Regions from separate parts of the Mesorhizobium calcicola genome, predicted to be linked through region 3. Evidence: predicted binding sites of a transcription regulator. Region 3 holds the regulator's gene; each other region holds the start of a gene.
The links. Region 3 encodes PhoB, which activates phosphate uptake and scavenging genes when phosphate is short. Its sites were predicted from a motif close to TGTCATNNANCTGTCAT; they were not measured.
Positions count from the first base shown of each region.

Region 1: ACFSQT_RS10535 (acetoacetate decarboxylase) is a predicted target of PhoB. The motif match lies at 6,321-6,337, and genes of this name have one in related genera.
Region 2: ACFSQT_RS24055 (PhoX family protein) is a predicted target of PhoB. The motif match lies at 4,678-4,694, and genes of this name have one in related genera.
Region 4: ACFSQT_RS03330 (DUF1045 domain-containing protein) is a predicted target of PhoB. The motif match lies at 2,536-2,552, and genes of this name have one in related genera.

Region 1 covers NZ_JBHUGY010000018.1:36,528-44,496, reverse strand. Annotated here, with positions in the region: gene ACFSQT_RS10565 (pyruvate dehydrogenase complex dihydrolipoamide acetyltransferase) at 1-901, opposite strand, end outside; gene ACFSQT_RS10560 (alpha-ketoacid dehydrogenase subunit beta) at 905-1,903, opposite strand; gene ACFSQT_RS10555 (thiamine pyrophosphate-dependent dehydrogenase E1 component subunit alpha) at 1,903-2,931, opposite strand; gene ACFSQT_RS10550 (NAD(P)H-dependent oxidoreductase) at 2,934-4,262, opposite strand; gene ACFSQT_RS10545 (phosphodiesterase) at 4,535-5,353, opposite strand; gene ACFSQT_RS10540 (3-hydroxybutyrate dehydrogenase) at 5,385-6,173, opposite strand; gene ACFSQT_RS10535 (acetoacetate decarboxylase) at 6,422-7,210, shown strand; gene ACFSQT_RS10530 (patatin-like phospholipase family protein) at 7,203-7,969, shown strand, end outside.
Region 2 covers NZ_JBHUGY010000036.1:74,873-82,841, forward strand. Annotated here, with positions in the region: gene ACFSQT_RS24040 (VOC family protein) at 1-362, shown strand, start outside; gene ACFSQT_RS24045 (gluconate 2-dehydrogenase subunit 3 family protein) at 444-974, shown strand; gene ACFSQT_RS24050 (GMC family oxidoreductase) at 1,022-2,593, shown strand; gene ACFSQT_RS24055 (PhoX family protein) at 2,710-4,623, opposite strand; gene ACFSQT_RS24060 (hypothetical protein) at 4,740-5,165, opposite strand; gene urtA (urea ABC transporter substrate-binding protein) at 5,478-6,788, shown strand; gene urtB (urea ABC transporter permease subunit UrtB) at 6,897-7,969, shown strand, end outside.
Region 3 covers NZ_JBHUGY010000061.1:34,032-42,000, forward strand. Annotated here, with positions in the region: gene ACFSQT_RS32470 (sugar ABC transporter permease) at 1-134, opposite strand, end outside; gene xylF (D-xylose ABC transporter substrate-binding protein) at 283-1,323, opposite strand; gene ACFSQT_RS32480 (ROK family protein) at 1,678-2,922, shown strand; gene ACFSQT_RS32485 (hypothetical protein) at 3,013-3,276, shown strand; gene phoB (phosphate regulon transcriptional regulator PhoB) at 3,365-4,054, opposite strand; gene phoU (phosphate signaling complex protein PhoU) at 4,074-4,781, opposite strand; gene pstB (phosphate ABC transporter ATP-binding protein PstB) at 4,807-5,631, opposite strand; gene pstA (phosphate ABC transporter permease PstA) at 5,649-6,965, opposite strand; gene pstC (phosphate ABC transporter permease subunit PstC) at 6,962-7,969, opposite strand, start outside.
Region 4 covers NZ_JBHUGY010000006.1:12,697-20,665, forward strand. Annotated here, with positions in the region: gene phnN (phosphonate metabolism protein/1,5-bisphosphokinase (PRPP-forming) PhnN) at 1-504, opposite strand, end outside; gene ACFSQT_RS03325 (alpha-D-ribose 1-methylphosphonate 5-triphosphate diphosphatase) at 501-1,652, opposite strand; gene ACFSQT_RS03330 (DUF1045 domain-containing protein) at 1,687-2,394, opposite strand; gene iolB (5-deoxy-glucuronate isomerase) at 2,648-3,460, opposite strand; gene ACFSQT_RS03340 (DUF3329 domain-containing protein) at 3,465-3,698, opposite strand; gene iolE (myo-inosose-2 dehydratase) at 3,765-4,682, opposite strand; gene iolD (3D-(3,5/4)-trihydroxycyclohexane-1,2-dione acylhydrolase (decyclizing)) at 4,869-6,719, opposite strand; gene ACFSQT_RS03355 (bifunctional 5-dehydro-2-deoxygluconokinase/5-dehydro-2-deoxyphosphogluconate aldolase) at 6,755-7,969, opposite strand, start outside.

The DNA of each region.
Region 1 (7,969 bases), on a different contig from region 3:
TCAGCGCCATGGCCATCGCCTTGATGACCATGTCGTTGACCGACAGCTTGTAGGCAGGCACGTCACCCTTTTCGGTCTTCTTCATCGGCGCCGCCGCATTGATCTGCGCGCGCAAGGCCAGCAGCGCATCGAGCTCGCAATCCAGCGTCAGGTAGAAATGCGGGATGGTGGTCTTGGCCTCGACCAGGCGGCGCGCGATGGTCTTGCGCATGTTGTCATGCGGGACGAGCTCGTAGGAACCCGGTTCGAACAGCTTCAGCACCTGCTCGTCCGACATCGCCTTCACCGGCGCGGCGGCAGCCGCCGGTGCCGCCGGTGCGCCTGCCGGTGCTGCCTTGGCGGCCGGCTTGGCGCCGCCACCGGCAATCGCCGCATCGACGTCGGCCTTCACCACCCGGCCATGCGGACCGGTGCCTGCAATGACTGAAAGGTTGAGGTCCGCTTCCCGAGCCAGACGGCGAGCGAGTGGTGTCGCACGTGCAACCGAAGGCGATTGGCCGATCTCCCCCCTTGTGGGGGAGATGCCCGGCAGGGCAGAGGGGGGCGCGACAGGCTGAGACGGATGCGGGACAGCGCCCCCCTCTGTCGACTTTGTCGACATCTCCCCCACGAGGGGGGAGATTGGTGCCCAGTCCTGCTCCGCGCCAGCCCCATAGGCTTCGCCATCGGCATAGATCCAAGCAACCGGCGCGCCGACCGGGATGTCGATCCCCTCCTTACCGGTGACATCGCGTAAGGTGCCGCTGGCCGGCGCGTCGATCTCCATCGCCGCCTTGTCGGTCTCGATCTCGAACAGCACATCGCCCTTCTTGACCCTGGCGCCTTCCTCGGCGAACCAGCGCGAGATCTGTCCGGTCGCCATGTCCATGTCGACCTTGGGAAGAATGACTTCGGTCGGCATGGGCTAGCGGACCCCTTTCACGAGGTCGCGCGCGGCCGCAATGATGTCGGGCACCTGCGGCACAACAGCCTTTTCCAGCTCCGGATTGTAGGGGATCGGCGTCTCGGCGCCGCCCAGCCGCACGATCGGCGCGTCGAGGTAATCGAACGCCTCGCTTTCGGCGATCATGGCGCTGACCTCGGCGCCGATGCCCAGCGTCTTGACCGCTTCGTAGACGCACATCAGCCGCGATGTCTTCCTGACGCTGTCGATGACGGTCTGCTTGTCCATCGGTCGGATGGTCCTGAGATCGACGACTTCGATGTCGATGCCTTCGGCTTCCAGCGCCGCCGCGGCGTCAAGCGCCTTGTGCACCATGATGGAGGTTGCGACGATGGTCAGGTCGCGGCCCTCGCGGCGGATGTCGGCCTTGCCGATCGGCACCGTGTAGTAGCCTTCGGGCACCGCGCCCTTCATCTTGTAGAGCAGCTTGTGCTCGAAGATCATCACCGGATCGGGATCGGCGACCGCCGCCAGCAGCATGCCCTTGGCATCGTAGGGCGTGGCCGGCTGGATGACCTTGAGACCCGGCACATGACCGAGCCAGGCCTCGAGGCTCTGGCTGTGCTGTGCCGCAGCCCCCGTGCCGGAGCCGGCCGGAAAGCGCATCACCATCGGAACCGAAACCTCGCCGCCCAGCATGAAGCGCATCTTGGCCGCCTGGTTGACGATCTGCTCCATGGCCAGCGTGGCGAAATCCGAAAACTGGAACTCGAAGATCGGCCTCATGCCGGTGAGGGCGGCACCGACCGCCACGCCAGCGCCACCCAGTTCCGAAATCGGCGTGTCGATCACCCGCTCGGTGCCGAAACGATCGACCAGATCGCCGGTGACCTGGAAGGCGCCGCCATAGACGCCGATATCCTCGCCCATGAGAAAGACGCGTTCGTCCATGTCCATTGCGATCGCCATGGCCTCCTGGATCGCCTGGGCGTAGCTCAGTTCACGCACCATCGCGTCCATCAAGCCTGCTCCGTATAGACATAATTCCCGCTGTCGCGGACATCCGGCGACGGGCTCGCCTTGGCGAACTCGATGCCATCGGCGATCTCTTGCGCCACCGCGCCGCGAATGGCCTCGATGCCCTTGTCGTCGATGAAGCCGAATTCGCGCAGCTCGCTTTCGAACAGGGTGATCGGATCGCGGTTCGACATCCAGTCCTCGATCTCCTCCTTGGTGCGATAGCGGTTGCGGTCGCTCTTGGAATGGCCGCGATGGCGATAGGTCTTGGATTCGATCAGCGTCGGCCCCTCGCCCGCGCGGGCTCGCTCGACAGCCTTGTAGGATGCCTCGGCGACTTCCGAGAAGATGTTGCCGTTGACGATGACGCCCGGCATCGAATAGCCGGCGGCGCGCTCGGCAATGTTCTTGACGGCGGTCGAGCGCGCCGTCGATGTCGACATGCCGTAGCCGTTGTTCTCGCAGACGAAGATCACCGGCAGCTTCCAGATTGCCGCCATGTTCAGCGCCTCGTGGAAGGCACCTTCATTGTTGGCGCCGTCGCCGAAGAAGGACACCACGACCTTGCCAGTCTTCATCATCTTCGAAGACAGCGCCGCCCCAACGGCGATCGGGATGCCGCCGCCGACGATGCCATTGGCACCGAGATTGCCCTTGCCGACATCGGCGATGTGCATCGAACCGCCACGGCCCTTGCAGTAGCCTGACGTCTTGCCGAAGAACTCGGCGAACATGCGCTTGACCTCGGCGCCCTTGGCGATGCAGTGGCCATGGCCGCGATGTGTCGAGGTGATCTGGTCATCCTCAGCAAGCGGCATGCAGATGCCCATGGCGCTGGCTTCCTGGCCGATCGACAAATGCATGGTGCCGTGGATGAGGCCGCGCGTGTAGCACTCCTCCGCGCCCTCCTCGAAGCGGCGGATGAGATACATCTTGTAGAGCACCTCTCTGAGTTGCTCGGGGCTGTACTGGCGATAGACGAAAGGCAGGTTGGCACGACTGTCGGCGACGGCTTTGCTGGCTCCGGCCATGATCAGGCTCCCACGGACCCGTAGACGAGCTTGTCCTGGCGGGCGCGCAGTTCAGCGATCTTGGAGCCCGGCGCGGGCGCGGCATTCGCATAGGTGATGAGCTCGCCTTTCTTGATCGGCTGGGTCACCGAACCGCCTTGCAGCAGGCCGCAGGGAATGGCCTTGGCGGCGCGCGCCTCGGGCGCCGTCATGATCCAGGCGCGGTAGCAATATTCGCCGATCGCATCGAGCTTCTCGCCCGGCTTCATGTCCTTCTTGGCCACGGCGCAGACTTCAGCCGTCGGCTTGGCCAAAGGCACCATGTCCGCCTTGCCGTAGAGCACGACGCGGGCGCAGGTCAGCGGCACCTCGAGCGAGGTCAGGTGATAGGGACGGTGGAAGGTGAAATACGGACCCTTGCCCATCTTCAGATCTTCCATGCGCTCCGAAATGCGCGGATGCGACATGTCGGCGACGACGAAGACGCCGGGCGCGACACCCTTGCCGATCGAGTAGTCGACGACACCGACCTTCGACAGCACGCCGCCATCCTTCTGCGGCACCAGGACCTTGGACAGTTCGCCGAGCGTCGCCGCCGGGCCGTGCATGCCGGGCTTGTCGGGAACCAGCCCGGTGGCATTGGCGATCGCCGCCATCTCGACCATGGTCTTGGATCCGTCGACGAATTCGACCAGCATGCGCACATTCATATGCCGGCGCTTGGCCTCCTCCTCATAGTCGGGGGGCGTGGCATCGATGTTGAGCGGATTGTTCTTGCCCTTGCCGGCGGCGACGATCGGATGACCCATCGCCGAAACGAATTCGATCAGCTCCATGCAGGAGGACGGCTCGTCGCCCGCGCCCAGCGAATAGGTGACGCCGAGCCGGTCGGCCTCGCTTTTCAGATAGGCGCCGATGGTGACGTCGGCCTCGACATTCATCATCACCAGATGCTTGCCGTGTTCCATGGCGCGCAGGCCGATCTCGGCGCCGACGGCGGGAACGCCGGTGGCGTCGATGACGACGTCGATGAGATCATTGTCGATGACCAGGCTGGCATCGCCGGTCACCGCGATCTTGCCGGCCTCCATCGCAGCCGTCATCGCCGACGCATTCGACACTTCGCGCGCGTGGCCGGGTTCCTGGAAGGCGATATCCACCGCCCTGCTGGCGGCGGGCAGGTTGAGTTCGGAAATGGCGCCGATCTCGATGCCGGACATATGGGCGACACGGGTGACGATGTCGGTGCCCATCTCGCCGGAGCCGATCAGGCCGACGCGGATAGGCTTGCCCGACCTGGCGCGCTCCTCAAGATCGCGGGCAAGGCCCGTCAACGAAACATTGGAAGCCATACCGCTTGTTCCTCCCATAGTGCAGGCTGTTCAATCGCTTGACGGGTATTGAACATCTGTATTTCTGTCAAGACTAATGTCCACACCAGTCGCTTTTTGACGCCCCATTGCGAAGGCTCTGCGTGACCAAAACAGCCCACCAAAGCGGAGGCCGCGCAGCAGGTTGCGCAGGAAACAGACTGGCACAGCTGCGTGCCGCCCGACACACGGAATCTGGGTAGCTTATCCACCGGGCGTGACGATCGCTTCGCCACGCCCCTCAACGGTTAAGGCTATGGAGCCGCCTGCACCGGAAAATCGTGAAAATGCACGATCACCCCATCCGCATCGATCAGGATCACGGCATAGGCCGGCGGCTCGTACCCCAAGCTCCAGCTCTGCGAGAAATCGAGCGCGCTCTGATGATTGGTGCTGCGCAGCGTGCTGACGGGAATGCCGCGCCAGTTGCCTGCGATCAGCCGGTGGACGTGTCCGGCGAAGATGTGGCGGACATTGCCGTGGCGCAGCAGAACCTCATACAAGGCATCGGCGTCGGCGAGCCGGACACGGTCGAGCTCGGGGATGTGGATCCGGAACGGCGGGTGATGCATGAAGAGGAAGACCGGCCGATCGCGGGCTTCTTGCAACCGCTCATCGAGCCAGCCGAGGCGCGCCTCGCACAGCCTGCCCTCGACATGGCCGCTGTCCAGCGTGTCGAGCAGGATCACGCGGCCTTCAGAGCCATCGAAGACGCTTTGGACGAAGCCGCGCTCAGCGGCTGCCTCCGAAAACATTTCGAGAAACAGCGCCCGATCATCATGGTTGCCGAGCATCAACCGGCAAGGCGGACCGAACTTTGCCAGGCTCCCCTTGAGTGCGGCATAGGCGGCCCGTTCGCCGTCATTGGTCAGGTCGCCGGAAATCACCACCAGTTCGGCATCGGCATGGTTTTTGCCGATATCGGCAAGCAGGCTTGCAATCTGGAGAGCGGATTGGAGCCGTACAGGAGACCGCCCGGCGTCATCAGATGCGGATCGGATATCTGGATGACTTTCATGGACCTGACCGCAGTGCTTTCTCGCTGGCGGCTTCCTGTTGAAGCCTGACCGCATCAGCCGGCAAACGAAACGCCTTGACCATCTCCTACTGGGCGGTCCAGCCGCCGTCCATCGGCAAGGTCGTGCCGGTGATCTGCCTGGCTGAGTCCGAGCACAGGAACAGCGTCAGCGCGGCAAGCTCGTCGACGGTGACGAACTCCTTGGTCGGCTGGGCCGCCAGCAGCACATCGTGCTTGACCTGTTCCTCGGTCATGCCGCGCGCCTTCATCGTGTCGGGGATCTGCTTTTCGACCAGTGGCGTCCAGACATAGCCCGGCGCGATCGCGTTGACGGTAATGCCGTCAATGGCGGCTTCCAGCGCCACCGTCTTGGTCAGGCCGGCAATGCCGTGCTTGGCCGACACATAGGCTGACTTGAACGGCGAAGCGACCAGCGCATGCGCGGACGCCGTGTTGATGATGCGGCCCCATTTGCGCGCCTTCATGCCGGGCAGCGCCGCCTTGATCGCGTAGAAGGCGGCGAGCAGATTGATGCGGATGATGGCTTCCCATTTGTCGTCCGGGAATTCCTCGATCGGCGCGACATGCTGGATGCCGGCATTGTTGACCAGGATATCGAGACTACCGAACGTGGCCTCGGCCTCATGCACCATGGCGCTCACCGCCGCGCCGTCCATCATATTGGCATCGGAATAGCGGCACTTGACGCCGAAATCCCTCTCGATGCCGGCCCGCTCCTGCTCGATGGCCCCAGCATCGCCCAGGCCGTTGATGGTGACGTTGGCGCCTTCGGCGGCAAAGGCGCGGGCGATTGCCAGGCCGATACCGCTGGTCGAGCCGGTGACGAGGGCATTCTTCGAAGACAGGGAACCCATGGTGATCTCGCGCGAGGTGGGAGGGAACATGACATATAATTGTGCGTCGCAGCATGACAATGACAGAGCCATGTGTCGATGCGATTACAGCCTGACGACCGCGCTGGAGCATGGCTCCCATCCGGTTCGAAACCGTTGTCGCCGGGCTGACACGGCACTGTCATGGTGCCGTGCAACATAATCGGTAGCGCATTCGCGTGGTCATTCCAGACTAAATTCTGCCTGCAAAAGAACCTTGGGGGTGCAGCTTGGAAATCGCCGATGTCTTGAAGCGCGCCTATGCGATGCCGCTGACCAATCCGTCCTTCCCGCCGGGGCCGTATCGTTTCTTCGACCGCGAATACGTCATCATCACGTATCGCACGACGCGCGAGGCGCTCGAGGCCGTCGTGCCGGCGCCGCTGGAAATCGACGAGCCGCTGGTCAAGTACGAATTCATCCGCATGCCTGATTCAACCGGCTTCGGCGACTATACCGAGACCGGCCAGGTCATCCCCGTGCGCTACAAGGGCCAGCACGGCGGCTATGTTCATTCGATGTATCTCGACGACGACGCGCCGATCGCCGGCGGGCGTGAACTGTGGGGGTTTCCCAAGAAGCTGGCCAGCCCGAAGATCGTGCACGAGGGCGAAGTGGTGGTCGGCACCCTGCACTATGGCAGCGTTCTGTGCGCCACCGGCACCATGGGCTACAAGCACCGGGAGGCCGACCACGATTCCGTGCTTGCTTCGCTGGCTGCTCCCAACTTCCTGGTCAAGATCATCCCGCATGTCGACGGCACGCCGCGCATCTGCGAGCTGGTTCGCTACTACCTTACCGATATCACGCTGAAGGAGGCATGGACGGCGCCCGCGGCTCTCGATCTGCGGCCCCATGTCATGGCCGACGTGGCGAAGTTGCCGGTGCTCGACATCGTATCCGCTGTTCATTTCACCGCCGACCTGACGCTCGGGCTGGGCAAGGTGGTTCACGACTACCTCGCCGATCGCAGCCTGTCCGAAATCGGCGCAACCCAGCCGGAGAAAATTCGTGCTTGAACGCAATCGCAAGAAAGAGGCCACCGCCACCATCGAGGAAATCTCGGCGCAGTATGACCGCATCGCGCTGGTGTTTCAGGGTGGCGGCGCGCTCGGCGCCTATCAGGCAGGGGTCTATCAGGCGCTGGCCGACGCCGGCTGCGAGCCGAGCTGGCTTTCCGGCGTTTCGATCGGCGCCATCAACGCGGCGATCATCGCCGGCAATGAGCCAAGCCGCCGGCTGCAGCGTCTCGAGCAATTCTGGCAGACGATCTCGGGCCGCAAGATCTGGGCCTATACGCCGGAAGGCGACATCTACCGCGACATCCGCAACCGCACCAGTTCGTGGATGACGATGACCATGGGCCAGCCCGGCTTCTTCAAGCCACGCAATCCCAATCCCTGGTTCGAGCAGCCGGGCGCCGAAGGCGCCACCAGCTTCTATGACACGGCCGAGTTGAAGGAGACGCTGGAGAGCCTGATCGACTTCGATGTCCTCAACGACGGCAAGAAGCGGCTGAGCGTCGGCGCGGTCAATGTCAGGACCGGCAACTTCGTCTATTTCGACACCGAGAAGGTGCGCATCGAGCCGGAGCACATCATGGCCAGCGGCGCGCTGCCGCCCGCCTTCCCGTCGATCCGCATCGCAGGCGAATACTACTGGGACGGCGGCATCGTCTCCAACACGCCGCTGCAATACCTGCTCGACCAGGAAGAGGACCGCTCCTCGCTGGTGTTCCAGGTCGACTTGTTCAGCGCGCGCGGCACCTTGCCGCGCGG
Region 2 (7,969 bases), on a different contig from region 3:
TCGACGAGACCCGATCCGTCGATTTCTACAGGAAAGCCTTCGGGCTCGATGTCGCCGACAGGCTGGACTTCGAGACGTTCACACTCATTTACCTCAGCAACGCCGAGACGGGGTTCGAGCTCGAACTGACCGTAAACAAGGGCCGGACCGAGCCTTACGGGCTCGGCGATGGTTACGGCCACCTCGCGGTCTCGGTGGCCGACCTCGACGGCGAACATGACCGACTCGGCGCGCTCGGCCTCAATCCGAAGAAGATCGTCGAGTTCAACCATGACGGGTCGCTGATCGCCCGCTTCTTCTTCATCGAGGATCCGGACGGCTACAAGATCGAGGTTCTGCAACGCGGAGGCCGCTTCCAATAGGACAACCAGCCGCGCGGACCGGCGCGGCGCCAGCAACGGCACCCCTTGGGGCGCGAACAGCAAGCAGGGAGGAACAAGAAAATGGTCACGATCTATGATGGGAAGCCGGGACTTTCACGTCGTGAGCTTCTCAAACGCGGTGGCATTGGCGCGTTGCTGGTCATTTCCGGCAGCGCGGTCATCAGCCCCGAACATGCCTGGGGGCTCGAGACATCGGCGCTCAAGCCCGAAACCATGGCGACGCTGATCCAGATGGCGCGCGACATCTATCCGCATGATCAGGTTCCCGACAAATATTACGCCATTGCCGTCAAGGGCCATGACGAGCAGGCCGGCAAGGACGCCGCCTACAAGGCGATGATCGAAGACGGCATCGCCGACCTCGACAAGAAGTCAGGCGATGGCGGCTACCGTGGCCTTGGCTGGGAGGACCAGCGCGTCGCTGTGCTGAAGCAGATCGAAGCGACGCCGTTCTTCCAGGCCATCCAGGGCGGCCTCGTCGTCAGCCTGTACAACCAGAAAGAGGTCTGGCCGATCTTCGGCTACGAGGGTGAGTCCTTTTCCAAGGGCGGCTACATCGCGCGCGGTTTCAACGACATCGAGTGGCTCTGAGCCCCAACGTCCCTGAACCCGCAATCAGAAAATCATGGGAGGAAACCGTGGCAGCAGCATTTGATCTGAACAACGACGGCGTGGTCGTCATCATCGGCTCGGGCGCCGGCGGCGGCACGCTCGGCAACGAACTTGCCCAGAAGGGTATCGAGGTCGTCATCCTGGAAGCCGGCGCGCGTCACGAATATGAGGATTTTGTCAACGACGAGTGGGATTCGTTCACCCAGCTTGCCTGGAAGGACAAGCGGACCACCTCCGGCGACTGGCGCGTGGCCAAGGATTTTCCGAACCTGCCGGCCTGGATCGTCAAATCGGTCGGCGGGTCGACGACCCACTGGGCAGGAGCGTCGCTGCGCTTCCAGGACCATGAGTTCAAGACGCTGTCGACCTACGGCAAGCTGGAGGGCGCCAACCTGCTCGACTGGCCGATCACGCTGGCCGAGATGGAGCCCTACTATGCCAAGGCCGAAGCCAAGATGGGCGTCACCGGCACCAACGACTGGCCGAGACTGCCGGGCAACAACAATTTCAAGGTGTTGAAGGCTGGCGCCGACAAGCTCGGCTACAAGGAATGCCACACCGGCAACATGGCGATCAACTCGGTCGAGCGCGATGACCGCTTGTCCTGCCAGCAAACCGGCTTCTGCTTCCAGGGCTGCAAATGGGGCGCCAAATGGTCGACGCTCTACACCGAGATCCCCAAGGGCGAGGCGACAGGTCATCTCGAGGTCAGGCCGAACGCCATGGCGATCAAGATCAATCATGACGCCTCGGGCAAGGTGACCGGCGTCGTCTACGCCGACAAGGACGGCAAGCTGCAGGAGCAGAAGGCCCGTATCGTCGCTGTCGCCGGCAATTCGATCGAAAGCCCGCGGCTGCTGCTCAATTCGGCGTCGGGAAAATTCCCCGATGGTCTCGCCAACTCGTCGGGGCAGGTGGGCAAGAACTACATGCGCCACACCACCGGCTCGGTCTATGCCATCTTCGACAAGCCGGTGCACATGTATCGCGGCACCACCATGGCCGGCATCATCCGCGACGAGGCGCGCCATGATCCGTCGCGTGGTTTCGTCGGTGGCTACGAGTTCGAGACGCTGTCGCTCGGCCTGCCGTTCATGGCCGCCTTCCTCGATCCGGGCGCCTGGGGCCGCTCCTTCACCACGGCGCTCGACCACTACGACCACATGGCCGGCCTGTGGATCGTCGGCGAGGACATGCCGCGCGCGGAGAACCGCATCACGCTGCATGCCGACATGAAGGACGAGCACGGCATGCCGATCGCCGACGTGCATTTCGACGATCATCCGAACGACACCGCGATGCGCAACCATGCCTACAAGCAGGCCGCCGCACTTTACGCGGCAGTCGGCGCCACACGCACCTTCCCGACGCCGCCCTATCCGTCGACCCACAATCTCGGCACCAACCGGATGAGCGAGAAGGCGGCCGACGGCGTCGTCAACAAACACGGCCAGACACACGACATTAAGAACCTGTTCGTGTCGGACGGCAGCCAGTTCACGACAGGGGCCGCGGAAAACCCGACCCTGACGATCGTGTCGCTGGCCATCCGCCAGGCCGACTACATCGCCGCGCAGATGTCGGCCAAGACCATCTGAGCCGGCAAGACATCGCCCCCTGATCGGGGCCGTGCCAAACCTCAGCGTCCTCCCGGACCGCCATGCGGAACGCGTAACGCGCGTTCCGCCTTTTTCTTTTTATGGGACCAGACTGATCAGGCGCCGACCGGCTGCCCGTCCTTGCGGCGGATGGCGACCACCGATGGGCGCGGCAACTGACCGTCCTTGAAGTCGGGCCACGGCGTCTGCACCTTGTCGAGCGTCTCGGCGTCCTCGGCCGGGTGCTGCACCGACAGGAACAAGGTCGTGCCGTCGGGGGTGAAGCACGGGCCGGTCGCTTCGGCGCCATGCGGGCAGGTGAACAGCAGTTTTGGCAGGCCGCGCGCCGGGCCTTCGGTGTCGACGCCATAGACGCCGTCCGGCAGGTCGAAATCATTGGCGCCGTCGGTCGCCACCCAGAGCCGGCCGGTGGGATCGAAGGTGATGTTGTCGGGGCAGACGAACCAGCCATTGTCCGATGTGTCGGGATGGAAGGTCGCACCGACGGCGGCATCCTTGGGGTTGCCGCAGAGCACGAACAGATCCCAGCCATATTTGTCGGCCGTGTGGTCGGCGTCGGCACCGCGGCCGCCTGGCGGGATCAGTTCGACGATGTGGCCCCAGAGGTTTTCCGGACGCGTGTTGGCCGGGTTGACCTTCGACTGGTCGCGCTTCTTGTTCTTGGTCATCACCGCATAGACGCGGCCGGTCACCGGATTGGTCTCGATGTCCTCCGGCCGGTCCATCGGCGTTGCACCCAAGGCATCGGCGGCGAGCCTTGTCTTCAGCAGCACTTCCGCCTGATCGGCAAAGCCGTTTTCAGCCATAAGCTTGCCCTGGCCGTGAACCAGAGGCAGCCATGTCATGGAGCCATCGGCGTCGTAACGCGCGACCGAAAGCACGCCGTCGTCCAGCAGGTCGTTGCCGGAAGCCGGTTTTGCCGGATCGTAGGCCTTGTTCGAGACGAAGCGGTACATGTATTCGAAATAGTCGTCGTCGCCCATATAGACGACGACACGGCCGTCCTTGTTGAGGACCACCGTGGAGGCCTCATGCGACATGCGGCCAAGTGCCGTGCGCTTCACCGGCTTGGACCGGGGATCATAGGGGTCGATCTCGACCACCCAGTCGAAGCGGTTGGCCTCGTTCGGCTCCTTGTCGAGATTGAAGCGGTCGTGGAAGCGGCCGCGGCCATAGATATCGGAACCGTCAAAGCCATAGCGGTCGAGGATATCTGCCGTCGGCGCCTTCTTCGGGTCGCCGCCGAACAGGTCGGAAACGCCTTCCTCGCAGGTCAGCACGGTGCCCCACGGGGTGAAGCCGCCGCTGCAATTGTAGCTGGTACCGAGCACCTTCGTGCCGGTCGCGTCGGCCGACGTCTGCATCAGCGCGCGGCCCGCGACGGGGCCGGAAACCTTCATTTCGGTGTTCGCGGTGATGCGGCGATTGAGCGGGCTGTCCTCGACTATGCTCCACTTGCCGTCCTTCAACAGCACTTCGACGATCGAGTGACCCATGGCGGCCATGCCGAGATCGACCTGTTCCTTGCTCATCGTCTTGCCGGCGTCGTCCTCGGTCATGCCGGGAAACATGACGCTGGGCGAGATGTATTCGTTGTTGACGCAGAGCAGGCCGTGGTCGGAATTCACCGTGCCTTTCGGCAGCGGTAGGAAGGCGATGTAGTCGCAATTGTAGCCGAAACGCTTCTCCTGCTCGTCGGCGGCGAGCTTGTTGCCGTCGAAATCCGGCAGGCCGGCCACAAGCGGGTCGCCCCAGCGCGCGACGATCGTGGTCTCATAGCCCTCGGCGGCGGCGTGGGTCTTGTCGTAGACGCGCTTCAACTCGGGAAAGCCGAGCGTGGAAAGGGCTGTCGCGGCGTGTGTTTCGCCGGCAAACAACGAGCCGACAAAGCTGCCGCCGGCGATCAGCGTGCCTGAAGCGAGGCCGCCTTTCAGCAGAGCCCTTCGCGAGACGCGCTCGGCAATGACATCGCGAATGACGGGGGAGGATGAAGACGGGGAGTTAGCCATTGTGTCTGCCTCTCGGGTGGATGGTGATGGCGCACCGCTGCCTATCCAGCTTCGGCAACATCCAGATGACATGAGGCTTGCAGGGCAGCCGAAGCGGCGGCCGTCCTGGAGATGGCCTACTGACCGCTTGCCCGGGTGCAGGTCGAGGCGGTGAAGGCGCCGTCGGCCTGCTTCATGATGATGTCGAAGGAAGGCGGGCTCTGGCCGTCCAGCGTCGCCTGGGTCAGCGACAGCGAGTTGCCGCCGGCGGTATAGCCCCCCAGCGGCCCCAGCCAGGAGATCACGCCATTGGCATCCATCTGATAATTGTAGCCCTGCTGGGCGGTCCCGAAGGTGCCGAGGCCGGCGTAGACTGGGCCGTTGTAGACGTTCCCCTTGATGGTGATGTCGCCGAGGTCGAGGAACAGGCCAAGCAGGTACACTTCGCAATGATAGACGCCATCGGGCATCTTGCCGTCGCTGAAGTCGGCCCGCGCGGTGCCGGTTGCTGCCGCCAGAAGCCATATGCCGATAATAATAATGCGTAAAATGCCGGATACCATGACGTCGCTCGTTTGGGGGCGACCTTGCCCTATTTTTGCGCCGTGCCGCAACATTTGTCGCCTGCGAGCTGCCGCCAAAGGTCAAAAACTAGGCACTTCGCCAATTTGGGCGAAAATTAGGCAATAGCCTTGTGTGTTGCGTAAATTTCCCTCAATCAATTTTTAACCAGCTTCGCCTGTTTTCGTAAAGCTAATATAATAAACGACTGATAATATTGAGCTATTTCCTCCTGTGCAGCGTCATCCCGGCGATTGGCATGGGGGTTGCATTGCATTGGTGCGGTGCAATCAACCAGCCTGGGAGTGTTAGGCATGAGGGGTAATTTCTCGACAATAACAAAAATGTTTTCGGCGAGCGTGGTTGCTGCCGGCCTGTTGATGTCCGCTCCGGCGAGGGCGGCTGACGACACGATCAAGGTCGGCATTCTCCATTCGCTATCGGGGACCATGGCGATCTCGGAGACGACGCTGAAGGACGCCATGCTGATGCTCATCGACGAGCAGAACGCCAAGGGCGGCCTGCTCGGCAAGAAGCTTGAAGCCGTGGTCGTCGATCCGGCCTCCAACTGGCCGCTATTCGCGGAAAAAGCACGCGAGCTGATCTCCAAGGACAAGGTCGCCGCGGTGTTCGGCTGCTGGACCTCGGTGTCGCGCAAATCGGTGCTGCCGGTGTTCAGCGAACTGGACAACATCCTGTTCTACCCGGTCCAGTATGAGGGCGAGGAAAGCGAGCGCAACGTGTTCTACACGGGTGCCGCGCCGAACCAGCAGGCCATTCCGGCCGTCGACTATCTGATGAGCGAAGACGGCGGTTCGGTGAAGCGCTGGGTGCTCGAAGGTACCGACTACGTCTATCCGCGCACCACCAACAAAATCCTCGAGGCCTATCTGAAGGCCAAGGGCGTCGCGGCGGAGGACATCATGGTCAACTACACGCCGTTTGGCTTCTCCGACTGGCAGACCGAAGTTTCCGCAATCAAGAAATTCGGTTCGGCCGGCAAGAAGACCGCCGTCGTGTCGACGGTCAATGGCGACGCCAACGTGCCGTTCTACAAGGAACTCGGCAACCAGGGCATCAAGGCCGAGGACATTCCGGTCATGGCGTTCTCGGTCGGTGAGGAAGAGCTCGCCGGTCTCGACACCGCGCCGCTGGTCGGCCATCTCGCCGCCTGGAACTACTTTGAAAGCGTCGACACGCCCGAGAACAAGAAGTTCATCGCCGACTGGCACAAGTTCATCAAGAACGACAAGCGCACCACCAACGACCCGATGGAAGCCCATTACATCGGCTTCAACATGTGGGTGAAGGCGGTCGAGAAGGCCGGCACCACCGACCCGGACAAGGTCATCGACGCCATGGTCGGCGTTTCGGTGCCCAACCTGACCGGTGGCTATTCGACGATGATGCCGAACCACCATATCACCAAGCCGGTGCTGATCGGCGAAATCCAGGCCGACGGCCAGTTCGAAACGGTTTCGCGCACGCCGGGCCTGGTGATGGGCGACGAATGGTCCGACTACCTGCCTGACTCCAAGGACCTGATCTCCGATTGGCGTGCGCCTCTGTCCTGCGGCAACTTCAATGTCGCCACCGGCAAATGCGGCGGCAAGGGCACGAACTGATCCTCCCCGGTCTGGACCGTAGGTCCATGACCTAGACCGCGCGCGTCCGGACGGTTTCCTCCACCGTCCGGACGCCCATCCAAATCTTCAAGGGGTTAACAGAAGCCGATGACCTTGATCCGCGCGGGCCTGACGCTGTTGTTCCTGCTGGCGACGCTGTCGTCGTCGGGTGCTGGCGAAGCCGACCTGCGCGGCATCATCGCCAAATTCGCGACGGCCAAGGGCTTTTCCGAGACGGGGGCTGTCGTTCACGAACTGGCGGCTACAGGTGAACCGGCTGTCGAACGGCCGCTTGCGGCACTCGCCGACGGCAACCTGTATATCCGCAAGGCCGATTCGCTCGTCTTCGTCGGCAAGGAAGCGGGCGAAAGCGTCCAGCTTTTCGATCCATTGAGCGGCCAAGCATCCGGCGAAGCGGCCAAGGACGACATCACCAAGATCAAGGTCAACAACACGCTGCGCCGCGCCATCCGCGACGCGCTGGGAACGCTGACGCTCGGCGCCAGGGATCCGGCCGTGCGCATCGCTGCCGCCGACACCATGTTCAAGACACCCGATGCCGCCAACATCGAACCGCTCGATACGGCGATCGCCAGTGAGACCGTGGCCAGCGTCAAGGCCCTGCTCGAACAGGCCCGCGCCGCTTCGGTTCTTGTCTCGGATCGGCCGGATGCCGACAAGCTGGCGGCCATCGCGCTGATCGGTGCGCGTGGCGACCGCGATGCGGTTTCGCTGCTCACATCGGTCGAAGCTGATACCTCGGACGCGGTCAAGGACGCGGCAACGGCCGCAATTGCCAACATCAATTCGACGTTGGCATTCTGGGATGCCGGCCAGAACATCTGGTACGGCATTTCGCTGGGATCGGTGCTGCTGCTGGCGGCGATCGGGCTGGCCATCACCTTCGGCGTCATGGGCGTCATCAACATGGCGCATGGCGAGATGGTCATGCTCGGCGCCTACACGACCTTTGTCGTCCAGCAGGTGATCCGCACATCCTTCCCCGGCCTGTTCGACTGGTCGCTCGTCATCGCGCTGCCGCTTGCCTTTCTCGTCGCGGCGCTTGTCGGTCTTGCCATCGAGCGCGGCGTCATCCGCTTCCTCTATGGGCGGCCGCTGGAGACACTCCTGGCGACATGGGGCGTTTCGCTGATCCTGCAGCAGGCCGTGCGCTCGATCTT
Region 3 (7,969 bases):
GCACCGACCATGCCAAGCATGCGCGTATCGAGTTCGGTTGCCTTGAGGAAGCGTCCGACGGCGCTTAGTTCGGACGCACGCGCCCGGTCTGCGGGCGGATTTGCGGCAGGCCCGTTAGAGGTCGTGTCGGTCATGATATCCTCCCACCGGTTTGCCGTCTGGCGCGGATGCCGGAAACACGATGCTATTTGCTTTCCGCGGTCATTTGAAGCGGAATGCCTCTTGAGAAACGCCGCGGCCCTGGGGCCGCGGCGCCGAGATCGAACCGGGATCGGTTCGGTTTTAGTTGCAGGCCGCGACGGCACCGGCGGCGACGCCCGCGCAGACTTCGTCCTTCTTGATCCAGCCGGCGTCGATGACGACGTTGAGATTGTCCTTGGTGATGGCAACCGGGGTCAGGAACAGCGACTTGACGGTGTTGCCGCCAGGCGTCGTGAAGTCCTTGACGCCGGCGATGTCGGTCATCTTCTTGCCGTCGGCCAGCTGCGTGGCGATCTCGGCGGCATTCTTGCCGAGCTCGCGCGCGTCCTTCCACACCGACACGGTCTGCGTGCCGAGCGCGATGCGGTTCAGCGCGGCGTGGTCGCCGTCCTGGCCCGAGACCGGCACGGCGCCGGCAAGGCCCTGCGCCGTCAGCGCCGCGACGACCCCACCGGCGGTGCCGTCATTGGCCGCGACCACGGCGTCGACCTTGTTGTCGTTGGCGGTGAGGAACTGTTCCATGTTCTTCTGGGCGTTGGCGGGCAGCCAGCCGTCCGTATAGGCCTCGCCGACATTCTTGATCTTGCCGCTGTCGATCGCGTCCTTGAGCACTTCCATGGAGCCGGCGAACAGGAAATCGGCATTCGGGTCGGCGCCGGAGCCCTTGATGAAGACATAGTTGCCTTCCGGCTTGACCTTGAACACTTCGCGGGCCTGCATGCGGCCGACTTCCTTGTTGTCGAAGGTCAGGTAGAAGACGTCCTTGTTCTCGATCAGCCGGTCATAGCCGACGACCGGAATGCCTTCGTCCAGCGCCTTCTGCACCGCCGGACCGATGGCCGAGGCATCCTGCGCCAGGATGATCAGCGAGTTGGCGCCCTGCGAGATCAGGCTCTCGACATCGGTGAGCTGTTTGCCGGGATTGGATTGCGCGTCGGCGGAGATGTACTTGTCGCCGGCTGCCTCGATCGCCGTCTTCATGGCGGCCTCATCGGTCTTCCAGCGTTCTTCCTGGAAGTTGGACCACGAAACGCCGATGACCTTGTCCTTCGCCTGCGCGACCGACGCGAGCGTCAGCGACATGGCGACACCCGCCAGGATGGCGGCTGTGAATCTTTTCATATTATCCTCCCTGCGCCGCGTATGGCGCGACCAAACTGGCCCGAAGGCCGGCACAGAGGCTCTATTTTTTCGAGCCTCGAAAAAATACTGATCTAACACCCGAACGCTGTCAACATCGATTCTGGTGGATTTTGATGTCCCTCTGAATTTTTTTCGAGCTCCGGAATAAATAATGACAGGATGGTGGCCTTCTGCCAGAATTTGTCTGGCGCATGTCGCCCCAAAGGTGCGCAGTGGTTTGGGGACAACGACACGCGCGGAAACAAGTGCCTGAAGCGCCTCGCGCTTTCAGGCTTCGCTGATGGCCTTCGGGAGGCAACGAGAGGCCGCGGCGACCGGGAGGATGTGAAAAGCATGTCGGTCGGAATCCGCCACGACGATCTGCGCCGCCGCAACCGGGCGATGGTGATTGCGGCCGTGCGCCGCGCCGGACAGCCGTCCCGCACCGAGATCGCCGCGACCACGGGCCTCAGCCATTCGACCATATCGGCGATCTCCGCCGACCTCATCGGCGAAGGCATCCTGACCGAGAGCAAGCCGAGCGAGGCCGGCTCGCTCAAACGCGGCCGGCCGCAGGTCGGCCTCGGCCTCAATCCGGAAGCGGCGGCGGTGATGACCGTGGTGCTGTCGCTGAACTTCCTCTCGGTCGCCGTCATCGACTATGCAGGCCAGGTGATCGCCGAGGAACAGCGCCGGCTGGACACGCTGACCATGTCGCGCGACGCGCTGATCGACGAATGCGTCGCCATCGTGCGGCGCCGCATCGAGGATCCCGATCTCGACGTCCGCAGCGTCGCCCGCATCGCGCTGGCGATCCAGGGCATCACCGACACGCGTGCCCGCGCCATGCTGTGGTCGCCGATCACGCCACACACCGATATCGCCTTCGCCGACATACTCGAAGACGAGTTCGGCATCCCCGCCACCATGGAGAACGACTGCAACATGATGGCGGTGGCGCTGCGCTGGCGCGATCCGCAGCGCTACCGTGACGATTTCATCGCCATCCTCTTGTCGCACGGCATCGGCATGGGCCTGGTGCTGAAGGGCGAGCTGTTCACCGGCACCCATTCCTCGGGCGGCGAGTTCGGCCACATGATCCATCGGCCGAACGGCGCGCTGTGCCGGTGCGGACGGCGCGGCTGCGTCGAGGCCTATGCCGGCAACTACGCGATCTGGCGCAATGCAAGGCAGCTGGGCGAGGACACCGAGCCGGTCGCCGATGTCAGTGACGCTGACATGCGCGCCCTGGCGACCGCGGCGCGCGAAAGGGATGGACCCGAGCGCGAGGCCTATCGCAAGGCCGGCGAGGCGCTCGGCTACGGTCTCGGCAGCCTGTTCGCGCTGATCGATCCGGCGCCCGTCGCAATGGTCGGCGTCAGCGCCGCGGCCTTCGACCTGATCGAGCCTGCCTTGCGCGAGGCGATAGCCCAGACCGCCGGCGGCCAGCACTCGAAATCGATTTCCTTCGACACCGAGCCGAACGAACTGCCGCTGATCCGCGAAGGCTGCGCCATGCGCGCGCTGACCTTCGTCGACCAGGAGATTTTCGCGCCGGGCGCGCAGGCAAGAACGGGTGCCGGAAAGAACGTTGCCTGACGGTCAGGGCGAAACTCAATCATTCTGAACGACCGAGTTCGACCCATTGCGGACATCAATTGGCAATGTGTCTGCCTGTATGATCTGCTGATGTCCCGTTCGTTGGTGATCAACTTCAACATAGATCAGGCCGAGCTTTACGGCCTCATCCATCGTGTTCGCAACTTCGGTGAGGACGTCTACCGCTTCCTACGAACCAACGGCTGGGGCGAAATTGATATCGGCGAGGTCGATGCGGCCACAACGCAACTGATCATGCGAGACATCAAACATTCAAAGCTCCGGCGCGTTACTGCCTGGGTCGAAGAGGAGATGAGGCGGCAACATCTGTTGGGAGAAGTCGAAGTCCGCTAACCACCCTCTTCACGGCATTGGCGACTGCCTGCTGACTGGAGTTTTGATCTTGGAGTCCCATCCCGTTCTTATCGGGATGGGACAAGCTCTAGTCTTCGCGGATCGCGTATCCCGCCCCCCGGATGGTGCGGATGACGTCGGGCATGCGGCCATTGTTGACCGCCTTGCGCAGCCGGCCGACGTGGACGTCCACCGTACGCTCGTCGATATAGATCGTCTCGCCCCAGACATTGTCGAGCAGCTGACTGCGCGAAAACACGCGACCGGGATGGCGCATCATGAATTCGAGCAGGCGGAATTCGGTAGGTCCGAGCCGGATCTCGCTCTTCTTGCGATAGACCCGGTGCGATTCACGATCGAGCACGATGTCGCCGACCTTGAGCACGCTGGACAGCACTTCCGGCTTGGCGCGGCGCAGCAGCGCCTTGACCCTGGCCATGAACTCCGGCGTCGAGAACGGCTTGACCAGATAATCGTCGGCCCCGGTGGAGAGGCCGCGCACACGATCGCTTTCCTCGCCGCGCGCGGTCAGCATGATGATCGGCAGCCGCTCCGTCTCGGGACGCATTCTTAGCCGGCGACAGAGTTCGATGCCGGAAACCGCGGGCACCATCCAGTCGAGCACCAGAAGGTCGGGGACGTTCTCCTGCAGGCGAATTTCGGCCTCGTCGCCGCGCGTCACCACCTCGACCTGGTAACCCTCGGACTCCAGATTGTAGCGGAGCAGCACACCCAGCGGCTCCTCGTCCTCCACGACCATGATGCGTGGCGCGATCATCGACTGGTCACCCCTGTCGTCATGCCGCCGGCGCGGACATTGCCGTCTCGTCCTGCTTCGGACGATTGGCGGGCAACTGCTTGCCGGTCAAAACATAATACGCATTTTCCGCGATGTTCGTGACGTGATCGCCGATGCGCTCGAGGTTCTTGGCGCAGAACAAAAGATGCGTGCACGCGGTGATGTTGCGCGGGTCTTCCATCATGTAGGTCAGCAGTTCGCGGAACACGGAGGTGTACTTGACGTCGATGCGCTCGTCGGCGGCGCGCAGTTTCGCCAGGGCCTCGGCGTCGCGCGCCGCATATTCCTCGATGACGCCCTGCACCTGGATCAGCACCAGCTGCGCCATGGTGTCGATGGAGTGCGACAGGTCGCGCGGCGTGACGCTTAGGCCGACGGTGCCGACGCGTTTGGCGATGTTCTTGGCAAGGTCGCCAATGCGTTCAAGGTCGCCGGCCATGCGGATCGAACCGACGACATGGCGCAGATCGTCGGCCATCGGCTGCCGCTTGGCGATCAGTGTGATGGCGCGGTCGTCGAGCTCGCGCTGGCGCGCGTCCATGATCGCGTCGTCGGAGACGACGCGTTGGGCCATGGCGTTGTCGGAACTCAGCAGCGCCTTGGTGGCACCGCTGACCATCGAGCTGGCGAGATCGCCCATGTCGCTGATAAGCCTGCGGATCTGTCCGAGATCCTCGTCGAAAGAAGCGACGGTGTGTTCGCCCATGATCTTAGTCCTCGTATGCCTGAGCTCAGCCGAAGCGGCCAGTGATGTAGTCCTGGGTGCGCTTGTCGTCGGGGTTGGTGAACATCTTGTCGGTAGCGCCCTCCTCGACCAGATAGCCTAGATGGAACATCGCCGTGCGCTGCGACACGCGCGCCGCCTGCTGCATCGAGTGGGTGACGATGACGATCGTGTAGTTCTGGCGCAGTTCGTCGATCAGTTCCTCGACGCGAGCGGTGGCGATCGGGTCGAGCGCCGAGCAGGGCTCGTCCATCAGGATCACCTCGGGCGACACGGCGATGGCACGTGCGATGCACAGGCGTTGCTGCTGGCCGCCGGAAAGGCCGGTGCCGGGCTCCTGCAGGCGGTCCTTGACCTCGTTCCAGATCGCCGCCTTCTTCAGGCTCTGTTCAACGATCTGATCCATGTCGGCCTTACGCTTGGCCAACCCATGGATGCGCGGGCCATAGGCAACGTTCTCGTAGATCGACTTCGGGAACGGATTGGGCTTCTGGAACACCATGCCGACGCGCGCCCTGAGTTCGACGACATCGATGCTCTTGTCGTAGATATCCTCTTGGTCGAGCGTGATCTTGCCGGTCACCCGCGCCGAGTCGATGGTGTCGTTCATGCGGTTGAGGCAGCGCAGGAAGGTGGACTTGCCGCAGCCGGAAGGGCCGATCAACGCCGTCACCTGGTTCAGGCGGACGTCGAGATTGACGTCGAACAGCGCCTGCTTCTCGCCGTAGAACACGCCGACCTTGTCGCCGCGCATCTTGATGACTTCGTTCGATTTGGCGCTCATTTTATCGCCCACTGCGTTTTCAACAGACTGTTCGGTCATGATGTTCATACCAAAATGCCTTTTTTCTACCAGCGCCGCTCGAACCGACGCCGAAGCACGATCGCGGTGATGTTCATGGCCATGAGGAAGATGAGCAGGATTATGATGGCGCCCGACATGCGCTCGACGAAGGCGCGTTCGGCCTCGTTCGCCCACATGTAGATCTGCACCGGCAGCGCCGTCGCCGGATCGAAAGGCGTCTTCGGATAGTCGGCGACGAAGGCGACCATGCCGATCAGGAGCAGCGGCGCGGTTTCGCCCAGCGCCCGCGCCAGGCCGATGATCGTGCCGGTGAGAATGCCGGGTGCGGCCAGCGGCAGGATGTGCTGGAACACCATCTGCATCTTGGACGCGCCGAGGCCAAGCGCCGCCGCGCGGATCGACGGCGGCACGGCGGCAAGTGCTGCCCGTGTCGCGATGATGATCGTCGGCAGCGTCATCAGCGTCAGCACCAGGCCGCCGACGAAAGCGGCGGAGCGCGGCATGCCGAGGAAATTGATGAACACGGCAAGGCCGAGCAGGCCGAAGACGATCGACGGCACCGCGGCCAGATTGTTGATGTTGACCTCGATCAGGTCGGTGAAACGGTTCTTCTTGGCGAATTCCTCCAGATAGATGGAGGCGGCGACGCCGATCGGCAGTGCCAGGAGCAGCACGATCACCATCATGTAGAACGAGCCGATGATCGCCACGCCCATGCCCGAGGTTTCCGGACGGCTGGAAGCGCCATAGCTGAACAGGCCGGTGTTGAAATGTTCGGCCATCGCGCCGTCCGCCTTGAGCGTGTTCATCCAGGCGATCTGCTGGTCCGAGACCTTGCGGCGCGCTTCCTCGACGCTGAGGTCGATCTGGCCCTTGAAGGCCGAGTCGAGATTGGCAGCGGCAAGGATGTCGACATTGCGCGTCGTGCCGATCACCGACGGATCGGCGGCGACGATGTCGCGCAGCTGGACGCGGGCGCCTTCGGACAGGAAGCCCTTGAGCTTCTTGACGGTCGGCTTGTCGTCGGGATTGATGCCTAGCTTGGCGATCAGCGCCTTTTCCGCGAGCTTGGGATAGTTCGCCTTGACCAGCACGTTCGGATCGGTCGCGCGCATGTTGGAAGGATCGATTACCTTCTCGTCGAAGGTGATCGGCAGCGACACCGTCGTCTGCCAGAAGGCGGTGTAGCCCTTCGAGACGATGGTGATGAGCATGATGGCCAGGAAGGCGAGGCCGACGGAGATCGCCAGCACGCCGTAGATGCGGAAGCGGCGTTCGGCGGCATAGCGGGCCTTCAGGCCGATGTCGCGACGCGGATGGGCCGCGGCCCGGACCATCGTATCCATGGAGATGTCGGTCATTCGTACTGCTCCCGATACTTGCGCACGATGTAGAGCGCGACGATGTTCATCACCAGCGTCAATGCGAACAGCGTCAGGCCGAGCGCAAAGGCAACCAGCGTCTGCGGCGAATTGAACTCGAGATCGCCGGTGAGCTGGTTGACGATCTTGACGGTGATGGTCGTCATAGCCTCGAACGGGTTGATGGTAAGGTTGGCGGCGACGCCCGCCGCCAGCACGACGATCATCGTTTCGCCGATGGCGCGCGAGGCGGTCAGCAGGATGGCGCCGACGATACCGGGAAGTGCCGCCGGCAGGATGACGCGCTTGATCGTCTCCGAACGCGTCGCGCCGAGCCCGAGCGAGCCGTCGCGCATGGCACGTGGCACCGCGGTGATGATGTCGTCGGACAGCGAGGAAACGACCGGGATCAGCATGACGCCCATGACGAGACCGGCGGTGAAGATGCTCTGGCCCTGGATGAAGGGCGTACCGCCGGTGAGCGCCGCGGAGAGATCGCGCAAGAACGGCCCCAGCGTGACGACCGCAAAGATGCCGTAGACGATGGTCGGGATGCCGGCCAGCAGCTCAAGCGCCGGCTTGACCACCGACCGCACCCTGGGCGATGCGTATTCGGCCATGTAGACCGCCGACATCAGGCCGACCGGCACGGCGACCAGCAATGCGATCAAGGCTATGTAAAGGGTGCCGGCGAGAAGCGGGATCAGGCCGAACTGGCCCTGGCTGCCGCCCGAGCCGGCGGCGGCGAAGCGCGGATCCCAGACCGTGCCGAAGAAGAAGCTCATCGGCGACACGCTCTCGAAGAACTGGATCGTCTGGAACAGCATCGAAAGCACGATACCGACCGTGGTCAGGATGGCGATGGTCGAGGCCGCAATCAGTCCCCACAGCATCAGCCGCTCGACATTGTTGCGCGCCCTTGCACGCGGCGCGATTTGCCTGAGCGCATAGAAGGCGCCGGCAATCGAAAGGGCGAGGGCAATGACCGCGCCGAACAGGCCGAG
Region 4 (7,969 bases), on a different contig from region 3:
ATTGGCGCTGCGCGACAGCCGCGCCAGCACCTCGCCGCGCGACTCGCGGCCGCGCATCGCCAGCCGCTCGGCCAGCACCTGAGGCGAGGCGGTGATCTCGACGATGGCCAGGTTGGCATAGCGCTCGCGCAGGACCGGGATGATCGCGCGCGACACATTGGCGACGGCAACACGGCCATTGGCGACCGACCAGTCGACATCGGCCGGGATGCCATAACGCAAGCCATGCGCCTCCCAGGAGATGGCGAAGGCGCCATCCGCTTCGGCTTCGACGAAGGCGGCGTCGGCCAGCGTGTCGTGATCCTCGCTCGCGGCATCGCTCGGCCTTGTGATGACGCGGCGAACGAACTCCAGCCGGGTTTCGTCGGCAAAGCGGGCGCGGGCATAGCCGATCACCGTATCCTTGCCGGCGCCGCTTGGGCCGACGACGGCGACGAAGACGCCGTCGCGGATCGGAAACGTTTCGGCGGACAATTCACGCTCGATCAAGGCCGACACCATCATGCAACCCGGCGCCCCTGCCGCCAGACCGTGCGCACGACCGGAACATGGTCGTCGACACGCACGCGCACCAGGTCGGCGCGGCGGCCCTGTTCGATGATGCCGCGGTCGGTCAGGCCAACCGCTTCGGCCGGGTTCTTCGAGACCATGGCAACCGCCTGCGGCAGGGAAATGCCTTCGACGACGTCGCCGAGGAAGAACGCCGACTGGATCAGGCTGAACGGAATATAGTCGGACGACAAGATGTCGAGCAGCCCATCGCTGGCCAGCGTGCGGGCCGAGACATTGCCGGAATGCGAGGCGCCGCGCATGACGTTGGGCGCACCCATCAAGACGCCGAGCCCGGCCTGTTTGGAGGCTCTGGCGGCTTCCTCCGTGGTCGGGAACTCTGCGACGCGCACGCCCTGTTCGATCGCCTCGCCGACATGGCCAATGGTGGCGTCGTCATGGCTCGCCAGCACGATGCCGCGCTCGTGGCAGGCAGCGGCGATATGGACACGATTCGGGCCTGAATTGCGCTCCGATTCCGCCATCCGCTTTTCGCAGAACAGCTTGAAGTCGCGGTCGGTCAGCTTCAGCTTGCGCTGGTAGTAGTAGGCATAGGTTTCGAGGTTGACGAACTGGCGCTGGCCCGGTGCATGGTCCATCAGCGATGCCAGCCTGACGCGCTCGTCGCCGTCGAAATTGGCGAAGGCCTTGAGGCAGTCCGGCGCCGAAACCTCACAGCGCAGATGGATGAAATGGTCGGCCCGCAGGCGATCCTGCTGGACACTGTCCTCGATCGCGTCGGCCAGCTTGCGGATGTCGTCCGACGTCAGGTCGGCGTCCTCGTCCATGCCGACGCGCAAGGCGTCGAGCACGGTGGTGATGCCGGCGGTTGCCACCTGCGCGTCATGGGCAAGCACGGCGGCGATCGGGTTCCAGCGCACTTTCGGCCGCGGCGCGTAGTGGCCTTCGAGATGGTCGGTGTGGAGTTCGACCAGCCCGGGAATGATATAGTCGCCGCCCATATCCTCGCCGGCCAGCCCGCCGGTGTGGCCGGTGCCGGCATCGATGCCGGCGATAAAGCCGTCGCGCAGCACCAGCGAACCCTCGACGATTTCGTCGGCAAGCACGATGCGGGCGTTGGTAAGAACAGTCTCGGCGGTCATTTCAGGCAGTCCTTGGTTGTTCCGGCTGGGTTCTTCAGGCCGTTTTTCTGGCCGGGCGGCGCCCGAGCGCGTGATGGGAGAGCACCATGAACGGTGCGCCCGGTTCGGTTTCGACAAACAGCGTCAGCGCATCCACCGGCACCGGCTGTTGCAGCACCTCCGCGAACAGGCTGTCGATTGCTAGGCGAAGACGAGGGCTTTCCTGTGGCCCCGCGCGGCCGGACAGTGTCATGTGAAAGCGGAAGGTCTCGAAGACATAGGGATAGCCCCACTGGCACAGATTGCGGAATTCGGCCCGCTTCAGCGAATCCGGACTGCGTCGCTCGATTTCCGCCTCGGTCAACGGCGCGCGGAACCGGTCGAAGCCGAGCACCACGTCATCGGCGAACCGGTTGAGCAGAGGCAGTGGCCCTTCCGGCACCAGCGCGAAGAAGCTGTCGATCTGGCTGACGACAAGACGCGGGATGGTCACCACCGGTGTCGCCTCGGCAAAATGGTCAAGTGCCGCGCGCAGCGACGTCTCCGTCTCGTTGGCAGCCAGCCGGAAGGGGGCTTTCAGCGTCGCGTGAAAACCGTAGCGCCGCGCCGAAGCGGTATGGAAGGCAACTTCCGCTGCCGACAGATCGGCCACCGCTTCCGCCGGCCTTGTCGCGCCACCAAACGGGTCGCGGCCCAGCCAATCGGCGGCGATCCGCGCCAGCGGTTCGTCCTGCCGGGGGGTGAAGTAGATGGCGTAGCGCATGAGAAGTCCTCGTTAAAGCGCGCCGCGTTTGAAGAAATGCCGCGACGCGCTTTAAGTCTTGGTTTTTCGCATATCGTAATCCCAAAACCGCTGCGCACTTTTGGGCGACATGCACTGGCTCCGCTGCCATAGGCGATTTCCATGACGGATTGACGAAGCTTTGAGGGTTTTCGAAGGCAAATCGACCCATGCGGTCCTTAGCCGACGATTTTTCCAAGCTGGACCAACGACTTCATCCGAAACGTATGACCGATTAGGCCTTCATCAACCATTCGTGCTCGGGTGCGTTGTGGAATTTCCACGTCCGCTTCGGTCCGGCCATCACGTTGAGATAGTAGAGATCATAGCCGTGGCAGGCGGCGCAGGGATGATAGCCCTTGGGCACCAGCACGACATCGCCATCCTCGATCGCCATGGCTTCGTCCAGCGCGCGATGACCGCTCTTGTCGGCGTCGGTATAGACGCGCTGGAAGGCAAAGCCCTGCGGCGGGTTGAGGCGATGATAATAGGTTTCCTCGAGATAGGATTCGACCGGCAGATTGTCCTGGTCGTGCTTGTGCGGCGGGTAGCTCGACGTGTGGCCGCCGGGCGTGATGACCTCGACCACCAGCAATGAATCGGCCGGTTTGCCCTCCGGCAGGATGTTGGTGACGTAGCGCGTGTTGGTGCCCTTGCCGCGCACCTCCTGGCCGAGAACGTCCGGCCCGATGACGCGCACCGGCAGGCCGCCGCCGAGGCCTGGCGCCGAGCAGACGGCGAGTTCCAGCTCAGTGTCTGCCGTAACCGACCAGTCGGAACCCTCGGGTATATAGACCGACCACGGCTTGCCCTCGAAGGGCGACATGCGCTCGCCGAGCAGGCCGAGTGCCTTGCCGCCGGCGGACGCCGTGCCCTTGCCGGTGACGAACACCAGGCAAACCTCGCGATCGTCCGTTTTTCCCGAGGCGCTCTCGCCCGGCTTCAGCCGATGCAGATCGAAGCCGACATAGGTCCAGCCGGCGCTTTTCGGCGTCACGTGGGCGACACGGCCATGGCCCTTGTCGGCCTTCACCAGCAGTTTCGACATCCGGTTACTCCTTCGGTTCGGCTTCGTCCGCCGGCTTGCTCTCGTCGGCCGGCCTCTCATCGGCCGGCTTGTACAGATAAAAAAACTGCCACAGGCCGTAGCCGGCGAAGCCGAGCGCGATCATGCCCCAGAACGGCGTGCCGGTGGCGAATTCGATGATAGACCAGATGACGCAGACCGCGACGACGGCGACGCGCCGCCACAAAGGCCGGAAGAACGGGTGCTCGGAATCTTTCATCCGGTCAACCTACAGCAACCCGGCTTCGCCGAGAACCAGCGCGTCAGGCATAGGGAAGCCCTAGCCTTAGGCATTGGGAAAGCCCTGTGTCTCAACCGTGTAGCCGGCCGCCGTCATCACCCGCATCAATTCCTTGTGGCCGACCTGGGCCATCCTGAGCGGCGGGTTCTTTTTCGGATCCTGCTCGGCCTCGACCACGAACCAGCCCTCATAGCCATGGTCGGCGAACCGTTGCACGATGGCGCCGAAATCCAGCGAGCCGTCGCCCGGCACCGTGAAGGCGCCCAGCGCCACGGCGTCGAGGAAAGACTGCTTCGTGCGGTCGAGCTTGTCGATCACGCCCATGCGCACGTCCTTCACATGCACATGGCTGATGCGCGCGTGATGGTTGTCGATGGCGCGCAAAACGTCGCCGCCGGCAAAGGCCAGATGCCCGGCATCGAGCAGCAGCGGAATGCCGGCTCCGGAATAGCGCATGAAGGCATCGAGTTCCGGCTCGGTCTCGACCACCGCCGCCATGTGGTGGTGATAGGAAAGCGGCATGCCCTGTTCGGCGCACCATTCGCCAAACTCGGTGAGGCGCTTCGCATAGGCCTTCATCTCGTCGTCCGACAGCTTCGGCTTGGTGGCGAGCGGCTTCGAGCGGTCGCCCTGGATCGAGCGGCCGACCTCGCCATAGACGATGCAAGGCGCATTCACCGCCTTGAACAGATCGATCATCGGCTGGATGCGATCCTTGTTCTTGCCGATGTCCTCATCGACCAGCGTCCCGGAAAACCAGCCGCCGCACAGCGTCACGTCGGCTGCCTTCAGGATCGGCAGCATGACATCGGGATCACTGGGAAACCGCCGGCCCATCTCCATGCCGGTGAAACCGGCCGAGCGCGACTGGCGCAAACACTCTTCCAGCGACACGTCATCGCTGAGCTCCGCAAGATCGTCGTTCCACCACGCAATGGGGGACATACCCAGTTTGGCTTTCAAGTCGTCACTCCAGTTTCAGTTCGTATCGGTCCTCCCCCTTGTGGGGGTCCGAAGGACGGGCGAGACCCGTGGCTCGCCCCGGCAAGTCGCCGCGAAGCAGCGGGGTGGGGGTGCGGCGCCGACCCCCACCCGGACCTTCGGTCCGACCTCCCCACAAGGGGGAGGTGGGGGCAGCCAACGCCGACATCAATCACCAACACTCTGCATCTGCCGCCTTTCGTCATAGGCCTTGCGCGCCGCGTTCACCTGGGCACGCGCTGACACCTCCGGCACCGCAACATCCCACCAATGGCCGCCGGCGTCGGTGGAAACCAGCGGATCGGTGTCGATGACCAGCACGGTTGTGCGGTTGTTCTTCCTTGCCTTTTCCAGGGCGGTTTCCAGCCCGGCGATCGACGGCACCTTCTCGGCGATCGCCCCCATGCTCGCCGCATGCGCGGCAAAGTCGATATCGAGCAGGATTTCGTGGCGCGAGTCCTTCAGGAGATTGTTGAAGTTGGCGCCGCCGGTCGCCATCTGCAGCCGGTTGATGCAGCCATAGCCACGGTTGTCGAGCAGCACGACGGTCAGCTTGAGGCCGAGCATCACCGAGGTGGCGATCTCGGAATTCAGCATCAGATAGGAGCCGTCGCCGATCATGACGACGACCTCCTCGTCCGGCTTCGCCATCTTGGTGCCGAGCCCGCCGGCAATCTCGTAGCCCATGGTCGAGAAGCCGTATTCGGCGTGGTAGGAGCCGGGCGCGCCCGCTTGCCAGAGCTTGTGCAGTTCGCCCGGCAGGCCGCCGGCGGCATGCAGCAGCGTCACACCCGATCCCATGGCGCGCTGCACGGCGCCGATCACTTGCGCGTCGGAAGGATAGGCGGCGTTGGTCGACGCCGTCACCTTGGCCGCCTCGGCCTGCCAGGCCTTCTTGCCTGTGGCCGCATTGTCGGTCCAGCCTGCCGGCGCCGTCCAGCCCTTCAGCGCCGCACCGAGTTCGGCCAGTCCTTCGGCCGCGTCGGCGACCAGCGGCAGCGCCCGGTGCTTGCCGGCGTCGAAAGGTTGCACATTAAGCCCGATGATGGTCTTGCCGGAGTTCTTGAACAGCGCCCACGAGCCGGTGGTGAAATCCTGCAGCCGCGTGCCGATGGCCAGCACGACATCGGCTTCTTCGGCCAGCCGGTTGGCGGCCGAGGTGCCGGTGACGCCGACCGCCGCCATGTTGAGCGGATGATCGTCCGGCAGCGAGGATTTGCCGCCTTGCGTCTCGCAGACAGGGATGCCGGCGCCCCCGGCGAATTTCGCCAGTTCGTCCGAAGCCTGGGAATAAAGGACGCCTCCGCCGGCGATGACCAGCGGCTTCTTCGCCCCCTTGAGCGCCGCCACCGCGGCGGCAAGCTCATGGCGGTCCGGCCGCGGCCGGCGCTGGCGCCAGACCCGCTCGGCAAAGAAGCTCTCGGGATAGTCATAGGCCTCTGCCTGCACGTCCTGGCACAGCGACAGCGTCACCGGGCCGCAATCGGCCGGATCGGTCAGCACCTGCATCGCGCGGTTCAGCGCCGGGATGATCTGTTCCGGCCGGGTGATGCGGTCGAAATAGCGCGACACCGGCCTAAAGCAGTCATTGACCGTCGCCGTGCCGTCGGTGAAATCCTCGGCCTGCTGCAGCACCGGATCGGGAATGCGGTTGGCGAAGACATCGCCGGGCAGAAACAGCACCGGCAGCCGGTTGACGTGGGCCAGTGCCGCCGCCGTCACCATGTTGAGCGCGCCGGGGCCGATGGACGAGGTCGCCGCCATGAAACGGCGGCGGAAATTGGCTTTGGCATAGGCGATCGCCGCATGCGCCATCGCCTGCTCATTGTGGGCGCGGAAGGTCGGCAAATCGTCGCGCACCTGATAGAGCGCTTCGCCGATGCCGGCGACATTGCCATGGCCGAAGATCGCCCAGACGCCGCCGAAGATCGGCACGGTCCCGCCGTCGATCTCGGCCATCTGCTTGCTGAGAAAGCGGGTCAGCGCCTGCGCCATCGTCAGGCGGATTGTCTTGCTCATGGTGGGTTCCTCCGCAGTCCTGATACCGCGCCTTCTTATGCTGCTTTGCGGCCGCGCGCGGCAAGCCACGCTTCGGTCAGCTGTTCGAAGCGCGAGGCCATGTCGGCAATGGCTTCGTCATCCGACATCTCGCCAGTGAGCCATTGTTCGGCCGCGTGGACGAAGATGGTGCGGCCGACGGCGAACCCCTTGACGATGGGCGCCTTGGCGGTCGCGGCGAAAGCGGCTTCCAGCTCGTCCTGCGGCGCTTCGAGGCCAAGCAGCACGACACCCCGGCACCACGGATCGTGCTTCAGGATCACCGCTTCGATCTTGGCCCAGGCGCCGGCCGAAGCCTGCGGTTCGAGCTTCCACCAGTCCGGCTGGATGCCGAGCGCATAGAGTTCCTCCAGCGCGCGCGGGATCGTAGTGTCGTCGAGCTTGCCGTGCTTGCCGGCGATGATCTCGACGAGCAATTCGCGGCCTACCTTGCGCGCGGCCTCGAACAGCGATCGCAGCTTCTGCTGCTGCTCTTCCTTGAGCGCCGCCGGATCGTCGGGATGATAAAAGCACAGGCACTTGATGCAGTGGTCGACCGGCCATTCGACGAGCTGCGAGCCGATGTCCTGCGAGAATTCGAAACGCAGCGGCCGCGACCCCGGCAGCTCCACCGGGCGCCCAAGCCATGCGAACGGATGGCGGGCGAATTCGAACATCGCCTCGCGGCCATGCTTCTCGTCGATCAGCATGCCGTAGCCGTCACGGCCGGCGGCGACCTTGGCCGCCGCCCTGACCGCCAGCACCTTGAAATCGCGGATGCGTGCGGGATCGGCGCCGGCCTTCGCCGCCACATCCTCGAGCTGCACGCGGTGGTCGCAGGCGAGCGCCATCAGCGAGGGAATGTCGCGCCGGCGCGTGGTCGCCCAATGGATGTGGTTGATCGCCTCGTCCTTGCGCAAGGCGAGATGCTTGCTGCCGTTCTTGAGGAAGAACTGCAATTCCTCGAAGGTCGGATATTCCGGCGCACAGAGCAGCCGCGACACGGCGAAGGCGCCGCAGGCATTGGCCCAGGTCGCGGCCGTTGCATGGTCTTCCCCACCCAGCCAGCCGCGCAGGAAGCCGGACATGAAAGCATCGCCGGCGCCCAGAACATTGTAGATCTCGATCGGAAAACCCTTGCCGACGACGCCATCTTCCAGATCGTCGCTGATCGGACCGTCATAGACGATGCAGCCCATGGCGCCGCGCTTCAGCACGATGGTCGCGGCAGA